4 regions of the Actinopolyspora sp. BKK2 genome follow, and region 3 is predicted to be linked to each of the others. Evidence: riboswitches for the same ligand, from Rfam matches in the RefSeq annotation. Region 3 holds a riboswitch; each other region holds the start of a gene.
The links. Region 3 has a riboswitch for cobalamin ahead of G9Q41_RS16920 (DUF364 domain-containing protein). Riboswitches for the same ligand answer to the same signal wherever they lie in the genome.
Positions count from the first base shown of each region.

Region 1: another riboswitch for cobalamin. It lies ahead of G9Q41_RS09025 (VWA domain-containing protein); the one in region 3 lies ahead of G9Q41_RS16920 (DUF364 domain-containing protein).
Region 2: another riboswitch for cobalamin. It lies ahead of cobN (cobaltochelatase subunit CobN); the one in region 3 lies ahead of G9Q41_RS16920 (DUF364 domain-containing protein).
Region 4: another riboswitch for cobalamin. It lies ahead of G9Q41_RS12335 (ABC transporter substrate-binding protein); the one in region 3 lies ahead of G9Q41_RS16920 (DUF364 domain-containing protein).

Region 1 covers NZ_JAANTE010000003.1:480,078-483,367, reverse strand. The annotation lists gene G9Q41_RS09035 (adenosine deaminase) at 1-853, opposite strand, end outside; gene G9Q41_RS09030 (GNAT family N-acetyltransferase) at 1,022-1,501, shown strand; cobalamin riboswitch at 1,546-1,714, shown strand; gene G9Q41_RS09025 (VWA domain-containing protein) at 1,751-3,290, shown strand, end outside.
Region 2 covers NZ_JAANTE010000003.1:462,235-465,524, reverse strand. The annotation lists gene cobN (cobaltochelatase subunit CobN) at 1-2,147, opposite strand, end outside; cobalamin riboswitch at 2,255-2,438, opposite strand; gene cobG (precorrin-3B synthase) at 2,527-3,290, shown strand, end outside.
Region 3 covers NZ_JAANTE010000008.1:141,929-145,218, forward strand. The annotation lists gene G9Q41_RS16915 (PLP-dependent cysteine synthase family protein) at 1-1,102, opposite strand, end outside; gene G9Q41_RS16920 (DUF364 domain-containing protein) at 1,099-1,902, opposite strand; cobalamin riboswitch at 2,164-2,356, opposite strand; gene G9Q41_RS16925 (EAL domain-containing protein) at 2,687-3,290, shown strand, end outside.
Region 4 covers NZ_JAANTE010000005.1:39,399-42,688, reverse strand. The annotation lists gene G9Q41_RS12340 (iron chelate uptake ABC transporter family permease subunit) at 1-674, opposite strand, end outside; gene G9Q41_RS12335 (ABC transporter substrate-binding protein) at 671-1,696, opposite strand; cobalamin riboswitch at 1,769-1,948, opposite strand; tRNA gene G9Q41_RS12330 (tRNA-Leu) at 2,167-2,240, opposite strand; gene G9Q41_RS12325 (NAD(P)/FAD-dependent oxidoreductase) at 2,549-3,290, opposite strand, start outside.

The sequences.
Region 1 (3,290 bases), on a different contig from region 3:
CGCCGAAGTAGCTCGGGTCGTCCGAATTGATCGTGGTGCGGACCCCGGCATCCACCAGACGGGGCAGACAGTGCTCGGGGAGGGTGTTCACGCAGCGCAGACGCACGTTCGACAGCGGGCACACCGTCAGGGGGACGCGGTCCCGGGCGATCCGCCGGACGAGCTCCTCGTCGTCGACCGACCTGATCCCGTGGTCGATGCGCTCCACGCCGAGCACGTCCAGCGCCTGCCAGACGTATTCAGCCGGGCCTTCCTCGCCCGCGTGCGCGACCAGGTGCAGTCCCGCCTCGCGGGCCCGGGCGAACACGTTCGCGAAGTCGGCGGGGGGATATCCCAGCTCGGCCGAGTCGAGCCCGACGCCGATGATGCGATGCGAGTGCTCGAGCAGTTCGTCGAGCATGCGCTCAGCCTCCGCTGGACCGCGGTCCCGGAGGAAGCAGGCGATCAGTCCGGTGCTGACGCCGAAACGCTCCCGACTGCTCGACAGCGAGGCCTCCAAACCGTCGAGCGCGGTTTCCAGCGACACGCCCCGCGTCGTGTGCGCCTGCGGATCGAAGAAGATCTCGGCGTGGCGGACCCCCTGGTGCGCCGCCCTGTCGAGGTAGTCGTCGGCCAGCGCGGTGAAGTCCTCGGCGCGCCGCAGCACGTTCATGCCCGTGTAGTAGAGATCCAGGAACGACTGCAGGTTGCTGAAGTCGTAGCGTCCTCGGAGGTCTTCGACATCGGTGTAGGGCAGGGTGATGCCGTTTCGCCGCGCCCGGTCGAAGGTCAGTTCCGGTTCGAGAGCTCCCTCGATGTGCACGTGCAGCTCGGCCTTGGGCAGCGTCGAGGTCGTCGGTGTTTCGGGAGCCACCTGGTCTCCTTCCTGTGGCGGACCGGCCGAGTGGACAACCCTACAGTCGATCAGCCGCGGGCGTACCGGCAGTGAGTCGAACGGCACTCCGAGCGGTCAGGGCCCCGGCGCGGACCGGAGCGGCGGCGCATCGGAGTTCGGCGCAGGAGGTGTGATAGGCAGGTAAGGGTGAATCTGCAGCCTCTCGCCACCGCAGTGCACCGCGCCTACACGGCCGATCTGGCCCCCGAGGACTTCTACCGCATGCTGCGGCTGCGGGTGGACGTGTTCGTCGTGGAACAGCAGTGCCCCTATCCCGAGCTGGACGGGCGCGATCTCGAGACAGCGACCAGGCACTTCTGGATCGACGCCGGGGGGACCCAGGTGCTCGGGTACCTGCGTCTGCTCGAGGAACCGGGTGGGAGTTACCGGATCGGACGCGTGTGCACGGCCGAGAGCGCTCGCGGCATGGGGCTCGGCAAGAAGCTCATGCACGCGGCGGTCGCCGAGGTGCGCAAGTCGTCCACCGTGCTCTCGGCGCAGGCCCAGACCGTCGACTTCTACCGCTCGTTCGGCTTCCTCGAGCACGGTGAGCACTACGAGGAGGACGGCATCCCGCACGTCGACATGCACCGGGATCCGGAGAGAGTGACCGGGCTAACGAGATAGCTCACGACGCTTGGTCGCCGAGCGCGCTTCTGCGACCATGCACGTTGATCCAAGCGAGCAACGGTCAGGAAGCCGGTGTGAATCCGGCACGGCCGGCGCCACTGTGACCGGGTAGCGGTTCTCCCGCACGAGTGCCACCGGGGTTGCCCAGGGAAGGCCGGAGGAGCGCGTCGATCCGGGAGTCAGGACACTGCCGTTGCCTCGTTCCGCAACCAGGGGCGTCCGAGACCCTAGGAAGGAATACCGGCGATGACCGCTGCCACGTCGACCTCGTCGACCGTGCGTTATCCGTTCTCCGCTGTTGTCGGGCACGACGATCTGCGCTTGGGGCTGCTGCTCAACGCGGTGTACCCCCGCATCGGCGGTGTGCTGGTGCGCGGGGAGAAGGGCACTGCCAAGTCCACCATCGTCCGCGCGCTCGCCTCGCTGCTGCCCGCCGTCGACGTGGTGGAGAACTGCCGGTTCGGCTGCGACCCTTCCGCCCCGGACCCGCGCTGTCCCGACGGTCCCCACGACGGCGACGTCGGACGAACGCGGCGTGCCGCCCAGCTGGTGGAACTTCCCGTGGGCGCCTCCGAGGACCGGCTGGTCGGGTCGTTGGACGTGGAACGCGCGTTGACCGAGGGCGTGCGCGCCTACCAGCCCGGTCTGCTGGCAGCGGCGCACCGCGGAGTCCTCTACGTCGACGAAGTGAACCTGCTGCACGACCACCTGGTCGACCTGTTGCTCGACGCCGCGGCCATGGGGCGGGCCCACGTCGAGCGCGAAGGGGTCTCCCTGTCGCACGCGGCGTCCTTCCTGCTGGTCGGCACCATGAACCCGGAGGAGGGCGAGCTGCGTCCCCAGCTGCTGGACCGCTTCGGCCTGACGGTCCAGGTGTCGGCCTCTCGCGAGGTGGAGACGCGGACCGAAGTCGTGCGTCGACGGTTGCGGTTCGACGCCGATCCTGCAGGCTTCTCCGCGGAGTGGGCCGAGTCCGACGCCGAACTGGCCCGGCGGATCGCGGACGCCCGTGCCCGCGTGGACTCCGTCGAGCTGCCTTCTTCCGAGGTCAGGCGAATCGCTTCCGTGTGCGCTTCGTTCGAGGTGGACGGGATGCGCGCCGATCTGGTGCTGGCTCGCGCCGCCGTGGCGCACGCGGCCTGGCGCGGTGTGGACGCGGTCGCCGCGGCCGATGTGGAGGCGGCGGCGCGGCTGGCTCTGCCGCACAGGCGCAGGCGGGACCCGTTCGACGAGCCGGGCATGGACGAGCAGCAGCTCCAGCAGGCCCTGGAGGACGCCGCGGCGGAGGTCGAGGCTGAGGAGACGGCCGAGGGCGAGACCGCCGAGGGCGAGACCACCGGGGGAACGGCGGAGGCGAGCGCGGACGGCACGGCGGATCCGGGAGGTTCGACCGATGAGTCCGGTTCGGACGGTTCCGGCGGGAACGAGGACCCCGGGGACGGGCCGGAGGACGACGGTCCCGGTGGGGGCGTCGGCGGTTCCCCGGACGGGAACGGTCCCGACGAGGGCCCGGGCGGAGGCGCGGGCGGAAACGCTCCCTCGGAAGGCCCCTCCGGTGAGAGCGGAACCGGCAACGGCTCCGGAAGCGCTCCCGAGGAGCGCACTTCCGGGGCCACGGAGCCGGACTTCCGGGCCCGCATGCTGGAGATCCCCGGTCTGGGGGAGGGGGCTCCGGGACGGCGGTCCAGGTCGCGCTCCCGTGCCGGGCAGGTGGTGCGCTCCTCCGCGGTGGAGGGGCACGGGGTTCACCTGCAGGCCACTCTGGCCGCGGCAGCCCCTCATCAGT
Region 2 (3,290 bases), on a different contig from region 3:
ACGCGCTCCCGCGCCTCCGAACCGTCCTCGGAGAGGCCGAGGGCCTCGCGGAGCCCGGGCACGGCGGCCTGCTGACCGCCCCACATCTGCCTGGCCCGCAGCATCGCCAGCACCAGCCCGACCCGGGCCTGGCCTGCGGGCGGGTCCCCGAACACGTGCAGCCCCTCGCGGATCTGGGCGTCCTTGACCTCGCACAGCCAGCCGTCGACCTGCAGCAGGATGTCGTCGAACTCGGCGTCGTGCGGACGTTCCTCCAACCCCAGGTCGTGGTCGAGCTTGGCCGCCTGCATCAGCGTCCAGATCTGACTGCGGATGGCGGGAAGCTTCGCCGGGTCCATCGCCGTGATGTTGGCGTGCTCGTCGAGCAGCTGCTCCAGCCGCGCGATGTCGCCGTAGCTCTCCGCGCGCGCCATCGGGGGGACCAGGTGGTCCACCAGCGTGGCGTGAACCCTGCGCTTGGCCTGGGTCCCCTCACCGGGGTCGTTGACCAGGAAGGGGTACACCAGCGGCAGGTCGGCGATGGCGGCGTCCGGGGCGCAGGAGGCGGACATGCCGGCCGTCTTGCCCGGCAACCACTCCAGGTTGCCGTGCTTGCCCAGGTGCACCATCGCGTGCGCGTCGAAGTCGTCGGTCAGCCAGTGGTAGGCGGCCAAGTAGTGGTGGCTGGGCGGGAGGTCCGGGTCGTGGTAGATCGCGATCGGGTTCTCCCCGAAGCCCCGCGGGGGCTGGATCATGAGCACGATGTTGCCCGCCCTGATCGCCGCGAGCACGATCTCGCCCTCGGGGTCCTGCGAGCGGTCGACGAACAGCTCTCCGGGCGGAGGGCCCCAGTGCTGTTCGATGTCGGAGCGCAGGGACTCGGGCAGGGAGTCGAACCACTCCCGGTAGCGCTTGGCCGGCACGCGGATCGGGTTGCCTGCGAGCTGCTCCTCGCTCAGCCAGTCCCGGTCCTGGCCTCCCGCGGCGATCAGCGCGTGGATCAGCGCGTCACCGTCCTGCGCCGCCACGCCGGGAAGAGCGTCCGGTCCCTCAGCGGGGCCGATGTCGTAGCCCGCCTCCCCGAGAGCGCGCAGCAGCCGCACGGCGGACAGCGGCGTGTCCAGGCCGACCGCGTTGCCCACCCTGGCGTGCTTGGTGGGGTAGGCCGACAGCATCAGCGCGAGCCGCTTCCGCTCGGGCGGGACGTGGCGGAGCCGGGCGTGCCGCACGGCGATCCCGGCGACCCTGGCCGCGCGCTCCGCGTCGGCCACGTAGACGGGAAGGCCCTCCGAGTCGTTCTCCTTGAACGAGAACGGAACCGTGATCAACCTGCCGTCGAACTCCGGAACGGCCACCTGGGTGGCCATGTCCATCGGGGAGAGACCCTCGTCGTTGTCCTGCCAGGCGGAACGGCTGCTGGTCAGGCACATCCCCTGCAGGATCGGGATGTCCAGCTGGGCGAGCGCCCCGACGTCCCAGGCCTCGTCGTCGCCGCCGGCCGTGGCCACGGCGGGCTTGCTCCCGCCTGCGGCCAGCACGGTGACCACGAGCGCGTCCGCGCCGCGCAGTGCTTCGAGCAGCTCGGGGTCGGGGGTGCGCAACGAGGCGCAGAACAGGGGCATCGCCTGGCCGCCCGCGTCCTCGATCTGCTCGCAGAGGGTGTGCACGAAGGCGGTGTTGCCCGCCATGTGGTGGGCCCGGTAGTAGAGCACGGCCACTGTGGGGCCGTCCTGCCTGCCGGGAGTGCGGTCCAGCCTCCCCCAGGTCGGGGTCTCGGCGGGCTGCGCGAAGCCGTGGCCGGTCAGCAGGACGGTGTCGGAGAGGAAGTTGTGCAGCTGCTCGAGGTTCTCCGGGCCGCCGTGGGCGAGGTAGGCGTGCGCTTCGGCGCACACGCCGCCGGGAACTGTGGAGCACTCCATGAGCTCGGCGTCGGGCTGCTGCTCGCCACCGAGCACCACGACGGGCCGCGGGCCGGCGAGCAGGAAGTCCAACCCCTCCTCCCAGGCCCTGCGGCCGCCGAGCAGCCGCACCACCACGAGGTCGACTCCCTCGAGCAGTTCCGGAAGGTCCTGCGCGCCGAGTCTGGCCGGATTGGCCAGCCGGTAGTCGGCGCCGCTGGACCGCGCACTGAGCAGGTCAGTGTCGGAGGTGGACAGAAGCAGGATCATGCGACTCGCTCCTCGGCGTCGAGAACCGGGGCGGTCGACCAGGACAGGCGCGCGATGCACGCGCGGTCGTACGCTGCATCAGGAACCTTCCCAGGGGTCCTCGCCCCTTTGCTGACGGTCGCGGCGGCAGGAGTCTCCTGGCTCCCGGATCCTGGCTCCCTCCGGTCTTCCCATCGTCGTTCGACAGTGACCGTGCTTGGAGTTCGCTCCCCGGTGACAGTGGCGGGACCGCGCCGGATTCACACCGGCTTCCTCCGTCACCGCCGCGGATACGCCGTCCAGTTTCGGGAACGGGCCGATCTCCAGTCAAGCCGACGTGACGAAGCCCGTTCCCCGGCGTGTTTCGTGGCACACTTCCGTGGTCCGTAGCATCACCGCGATGTCCGAAGGTTTCGCTTCCGAACGGGACAGGCCGGACGCCTGCCCGGGTGCGCTCCAGGTCCACCCCGCCGCCGACGGTGGTCTCGCGCGGATCCGCGTCCCCGGCGGGACGTTGAGCACCGAGCAGCTGCGGGTGCTGGTCACGGCCGCGGAGGAGCTGGGCAACTCCACGGTCGAGCTCACCTCGCGGGCCAATCTCCAGCTGCGCGGTGTCGAGTTCCCCGAGGAGCTCGGGCGGCGGATCGGCGCGGTGGGACTGCTTCCCTCGCTGACCCACGAGCGGGTGCGGAACATAGTGGCCAGTCCCGGTGCCGGGCTGGACGACCCCGGTTGGTTGCCGGTGCAGCGGGTCGTGCGTGAGCTGGACCGGGGAATCTGCTCGACTCCGCGGTTGGCCGAGCTCTCCGGGCGTTTCCTGTTCACAGTGGACGACGGGAGCGGGGACGTGTCGCGGCTGCGCGGTGACGTGGGCCTGCTTCCGCTGGACGGGGAGACGGTCGCGGTGCTGCTCGGGGGGAACGACTCGGGCGCGCGAGTGAGGCCGGCCGAGGCCGCGGAGACGGCCGTTCTCGCCGCGGAGGAGTTCCTCGCGGAGCGGGACCGCCAGGGGGGCGGCGTCTGGCGAGTTGCCGAACTGGACACAACGGGAAACCTCGCGGACACGCTGCGTGCTCGATCGGGGCGTGCGGGAGGCACCGTTGTCGAAGTCACACCGCCCTTCGGGGTTCGGCGGGATCAGCAGGAAAAACCCTCGGTGGGGGT
Region 3 (3,290 bases):
GAGCACCGTCCCGTCCGCACACGGAACACTCGGAGTCGCAGGTTCGTCCGGGACACGGGTCCTCTACTCTGCGCGTTCTGCTCCAACCGCGCGCCTCGCCCGCGCGGTACGGGTGCGGTCGGATGCACTGTGGCGCGTCGAGCGCGTTCCGCTCGTGGAACTCGTCGTCGTAGATGGTTTGCCAGTAGCGGTACGGTCCGTCCGGGAACACCGCCACCACCCGGTCCGAGTCCAGTTCGGCCGAACACCACGCGGCAGCCAGCGCCACGGCACCGGTACTCCACCCGCCCGTGACGAAGACGCTCCTGGCGAGTTCTCGGCAGGACCACGCGGCTTCGGCGGGGCCTACCCAGTGGACCTCGTCGAACTCCGCGTAGGCGACGTTGTCCGGATGGATGCTGCTGCCCAGACCACGCATCACCCTCGGCAGTGGTTCCGGGCCGAACAGCGTCGAACCCGGCGAATCGACTCCGATGATCCGGACACCGGGCCGGTGGGCACGCAGTACCGACGCGATTCCCGAGCTGTGCCCGCCGGTCCCGACGCTGCAGACCACCGCGTCCACCCGGTCGAACTGGTCAAGGAGCTCGTGCCCGAGAGCCGTGTAACCGGCTGCGTTGTCCGGATTGTTGTACTGGTCCGGCCAGAACGCGTCCGCGTGCTCGGCCAGTATTCGGGTGACCCGATCGCGTCGCGCGCGTTGCCATCCACCGACGGGAGCCGGTTCGTCGACGACCTCGATCCGCGCCCCGTGCGCACGCAGCAGGCTCGCGCTTGGATCGTCGAGTTCACGGTCGGCCACCAGTACCACGGGGTGGCCGAGAGCGATACCCACGTAACCTAGCCCGATTCCCAGGGTGCCGCTGGTGGATTCCACGATGGTGCCGCCGGGCCGCAGCTCGCCGCGCCGTCTGGCGCCGAGGATCATGGACAGCGCGGCTCTGGCCTTCATGCCACCGGGGGATACCCCTTCGAGCTTGGCCCAGAACCCGGGGTGCTCTTCGGGAAGTGGAGTCGTGACTCGCAGTGCGGGGGTGTCGCCGATGAGTTCCAGCAGCGAGTGACACCTGCGTCCGCCCGCGGAGTCCGCGTCGCTGTTCACGAGTGTCCTCCGGGGGCAGCCGGGTAGAGGTGGATCTCGTTCTCCTGCCCGGTGAGCCAGAAGAACGGGTAGGGCTCGGCGGAGAGTGCGGTTAGGTGCGTGCCCAGCAGTTCCCTGAACACCGCGCTGCCGGTCTGGGCGAACACCACCAGCGGGACGGCATTGGCCCGGCAGTGTTCGGCGATCCCGTCGAACGTCCCGTTGCCCAGGGTCATGCCGGATGCGAGTACCGCCCGGGCTCCGGACAGCGCCGCGGAGTGGTTCCGCAGCACGGTTTCTCCCTGCTCGGTGCGGCCACCCTTGAAGTCGCATGGAACGTGTTCGAGGTTCCGGGCTTCCAAAGCGGACAGCAGTGAGTTCACCACTCCGATGACCGCTACGGGGCCTTTGGTTCCTTCGGGGAGCAGATCCACCACGGCGCGGGCTCGTGCCCGCGACTTGGCCGACGAATCACCACGCGGGAGACGCGCGGTGCGGGAGTCTCTCCGAGCGTCGTGCGGTGACAGGTGTGCGAGGTAGGCGTCCAGCGCGGCTGTGCGAACGGCCGGTTCCGGGTGATCCAGCAGCTCGTCGACCGTGGAACCGGTCAGGCCGGACAGCCGTGTGGTGTCCTGAGCGTCCGGTTCGGTGGCGCAGGAGCCGACCGCCTCGCCCACCCGAATGCTCAGTACCGAATTGACGTACCCCGTGGTCCTGCCCACGTGGCGCGCATTCTGCTCGGTACGGAAGGCGACAGTGGCCATCATCTCGGCCGGGAGGGGGTTTCCGTGCTCGAGGAGCGAACCGGTTCGGGCTAGCACGACGAGTTTGTCCAGGATGGACAGTTTTGTGACGGTAGGATCTGAAGGTGTTTCCCCGATGGGCACACTTGTCTCCACGCTTCGGGTCGTGAGGGTCGTCGTCGAGTCGTCCGGAACGCGGACGGTTTCAGGCGTTTACGACGAACGGGACGTGGGGAGTGACCTGCCCTTGCGCGTCCCCGTGGAAAAGCGGTGGAAGGTGAATGCGCGCGCGGTTCGGTACGGCACCGTCGTTACCTCCTCCGGGGCTCCGCGACCCCGTACGAATCGGCACGACGACGGCAGTCTCCTGACTCGTGGATCGGCGTTGTCCGCCGCCTTCCCATCGGATCACCGACAGTGGCGTTTTGGCGAAAACTCCCCACACACAGTGGCGGGACCGTGCCGGGCTTGCACCGGCTTCCTGCATGTCGTCGCGTTGGTTTCGCACGGAACGTTCACACCTCGGGGGTGAGGTGTCAAGGTGTCATGGGCCGCAACACATCGCTCGGGTTCCGGTGGTTGTAGCAGCCCCCGAGCTCAGGGACGGGGTGGACGATCTCGCGATCCCGATTCCGAGCTGACCGGGTACCTGGCCCAGCATGTCCGGTCCAATGGGGTGAAGATCGAAGGTTGGTCGTGCGCGTATCGTGATGCTGGTCGACACTCGAGAGCGACCGGGAAAGAAGCGGATGTTCCGATGTGGAAACAATGGTGAACCCATCACCGTTGCCGGGGACCCGTTTCGAACGGCAAACCACCGGGGACTTGTAGGCCGATCGCGACTCGGTAACCGGAGCTGTACATGAGCGGCACGGACCACGGGAATGGCCTTCGGGCCGATGGCGAGAAGGTGATCGGCGCCTTCGGATCCTCACTGTTGGAGTACGCCGTGTACACCCTCGACCCGGACGGCGTGGTGTCGAGCTGGAACCCCGGGGCGGAACGGCTCACCGGGGCCCCCGCCGACGAGGTGGTGGGGCAGAACATCTCGATCTTCTACACCTCCGAGCAGAACGCGACGGGTTATCCGCGAGAACTGCTCAGGCGTGCCGTGGAATCCGGCAGCTGTACCGATGAAGGTTGGCGGATACGCAAGGACGGCAGCAGGTTCTGGGCGAGCGTGGTCACCACCGCCCTGTGGTCTAGCGAAGGGAGACTACGCGGTTTCGCCAGGCTGACCAGGGACGAGACCGATCTTCATACCCAGCTGGAACGGTCGCTGCGGCAGTTCCACGACCTTTTCGTGCTAACCCCGATCGGCATCGGGGTGTACGACAGGTACGGCTACCTGGTCGATTCCAACCTCGCGTTGTGCGGGCTGCTCGGTTACTCCCCGGAGCAGATGTCCGGAGCACACGTAACGGATTTCGTCCATCCCGACGAGCCGGACAAACCGAAGCTGCTGG
Region 4 (3,290 bases), on a different contig from region 3:
GCCTTGGCCAGGCACACCAGCAGCACCACGATCAGCGCGAGCAGGCACGAGGCCACGTCGAACCACCCGGTTCCGGACAGCGAGCCCAGCAACCAGAACAGCACGCTCCGGGTCTGCTCGGCGTCGCCTGCCGACATGACCACGAACGAGGTCAGCGCCGAGAACAGCTGCATGGCCGCCACGCCGGACAGGATCACGCGGTCGGCCGTGCCGCCCACGACGTGGCTCAGCACGAGCACCAGCGTGAACGAGCACAGCGAACCGAGGAAAGCTCCGAGCGAGAGCGTGGCCACTCCGCTGCCGAGCCCCAGCACCACCACCGACACGGCCCCCGTGGAAGCGCCCGAGGAGATCCCCAGCACGTAGGGGTCGGCCAGCGGGTTGCGCAGCAGGGACTGCATGACCACGCCGCACAGTCCGAGCCCGGCCCCGCAGACGGCGGCCAGCACCGTCCGGGGCAGCCGCAGGTTCCAGATGATCCCCTCGCGGATCAGCGAGAGCCCGGAGTCGCCCAGGCCGAGGTGGTCGGCCACCACCGCCCACACGTTCGGCACCGCGATGTCGGCCGGTCCTATCGTGATGGTGAAGGCCACGGACAGGCACAGCAGGACCAGCCCGCCCAGCCAGAGGGCCGTGGTGCCCACCCCGCCCGAGCGGGTGAGTGGCGACCTCATTCGACGAGACCGAACTCGCGCAGCTTGGCGGCCACCCGCTCCACTCCGTTCACGGTGCGGATCGACGGGTTCATCGCGGCCCCGCTCAGCTCGATGTAGCGCTCGTTGCGCACCGCGTCCATGTGCTTGGTGACCGGGTTGGACTCCAGGAACCGGATCTTCTGCTCGGCTTCCTCCGCGGTTTGGCTCTCGCGGGTGAGGTCGCCGAGCACGAGCACGTCCGGATTCCGCTCGGCCACCGTCTCCCAGTTGATCTGCGGCCACTCCTGGTGCGTGTCGTCGAAGACGTTCCGCGCGCCGATCCGGTCGGTGATGATCCCCGGCGCGCCGCAGCAGCCCGCCATGTACGGCGACTCCTTGTTGGCGAACCAGTAGAGCACGCTCACTCCGGAGGCATCGATGTCCTCGGTGGCCGCGGTGATCCTGCTCCGCAGCTCGTCGACCAGTTCCGCGCCGCGCTGCTCGACGTCGAACATCCGCGCGAGGTCCTCGATCTCCTGGTAGATCCGGTCCATCCGCAGCTGCTCGGAGCGCGAGCCGTCCCCGTCCCCGGCGTTGTTCTTGGCGCAGTCCGCGGGGGCCACGTAGGTGGGAACGCCGAGCTGCGCGAACTTCTCCCGCGAGGCGACCCGGCTCACGGTGCTCTCGAACGAGGCCGAGACGAAGTCCGGTTCCTCGGCCAGCACCCGCTCGTAGGAGGGGGTGTCGTCGGCGAGCCGGGGGACCCCGGAGTTGGCCTCCTCCAGGGACTTCAGCACCGGGTCGGTCCAGGTCGCCGTGCCCGCCACGCGGTCGGCCAGGCCGAGGGAGAGCAGGATCTCGGTGGATCCCTGGTCCAGGGAGACGGCCCGTTCGGGCGGGGCGTCGAGGGTGACCTGCCTGCCGCAGTTCTCGACGGTTCGCGGGTACCCGGGCGCGCTCCGCCCGGAGGAGTCGGGGGATCCACCGCCGCAGGCGGTGAGCAGACCTGCTGTGAGCAGCGTGAGACAGCACAGCGACAGTGACCGGGACGGTCCACGCATAGGTTCCTCTCCGTCGGAAGGCTCGAGCGCGGAGCCTCGCGGGCATTCGAACCGCCGGTTCGGATGCGAACCGCCGGTTCGGCGGGTGCCAGCAGGTTTTCGGGCTCGAGATCCTCCGGGCGGAAAGCGCCTTCCCGGGAGTGTCCCCAGTGGCCGTTGCTCCGCCCGTCCCTCACACCGCTGCGCGTCAGCTCCGGATTCGCACCGGATTCCCTGGCCCATCACGGGTTGACTGGCGCGGACAGCCTAACAGCGCGGTGTTCGTCCATGAACCGGTCGAGTGCGGACGTGCGCGGACGCACACTCGCCGGCGGCGAGCAGCACGCGTCCCCCAGCGCTGCCGCACCGCTCGCTCGGACCGCTCGGATCGGGAGTCGACCGGGTCCCTTCGGAGGGGACTGAGACGAGCGCTGGGACGAGGCAGTGATCGGGGCGTCCTCGCGCTCATCGTTCTCACTGGTGAGTAGCGGTGCCCCCGGTCGGACTCGAACCGACACTACGACGATTTTAAGTCGTCTGCCTCTGCCCATTGGGCTACGGGGGCTCGCCGTTGGAATCGTCGCCGACGACACGCGTCACGACCAGCCCACACCTGGCTTCCTTAGGACGTTCCGATCGTGCCGTTGGTTCCAACGCGGAGGAAACCGCCATCTGGAGCAACCGCAGTAACTCCACGTGCAAAGCAACGGAGTCTTTACTCCATACGAGCTAATTTAAACACACTGATGGGTGCTACTCGCGGAACGAGTGACAGCCGGTAACCACGGAAGGTCAGCAGTGCGGGAAACCGTACACACGAGGCCGCGCGCCGGGCGAACCGGCACACGGCCTCCGCTCCCGCGCGGGGAGGACTCAGCTCGAGGCGGCACGCTTGAAGTCCGCCCGCGGATTCTGGATCTGCCCCATCGAGACGACCTCGCGGCGGAACAGGAACGCGAGGGTCCAGTCGATGATGATCCTGGCCTTCCTGTTGAAGGTGGGCATCTTGCTCACGTGGTAGGTGCGGTGCATGAACCACGCGATGATTCCCTTGGCCTTGAAGCCGTAGACGTCGGCGACTCCCTTATAGAGCCCGAGCCCGGCGACCGACCCCGCGTTGCGGTGGTAGTACTCGCCGGTCTTGCGGCCGCGCATCGAGGAGATGACGTTCTTGGCCAGCTGGTGCGCCTGACGAACCGCGTGCTGGGCCGACGGAGCGCAGGTGGCGTTGGGGTCCTCCTCCGTCTTGGACAGGTCGGGCACCGCCGCGCAGTCGCCCGCCGCCCAGATCTCGGGGTTGCCCTCGACCTGCAGGTGCGAGGTGGCCTTGATCCTGCCCCGCTCGTCCAGCGGGAGATCGCTGTTCTTCAGCACGGGGTTGGCCTTGACGCCCGCGTTCCACACCAGGGTGTCGGTGTCGAACTCGGTGCCGTCGGAGAGCACGGCGTGACCGTTCTCCACCGACTTCAGGAAGGTGTTCAGGTAGACCTTGATGTCGCGGTCCTCGAGCGCCTTCACGGTGTAGACGCCCATCTTCTCGCTCACCTCGGGCATGATGCGGCCCGCCGCCTCGATCAGCGACCACCGCATGTCGTCCCGCTCGATGGACTCGTAG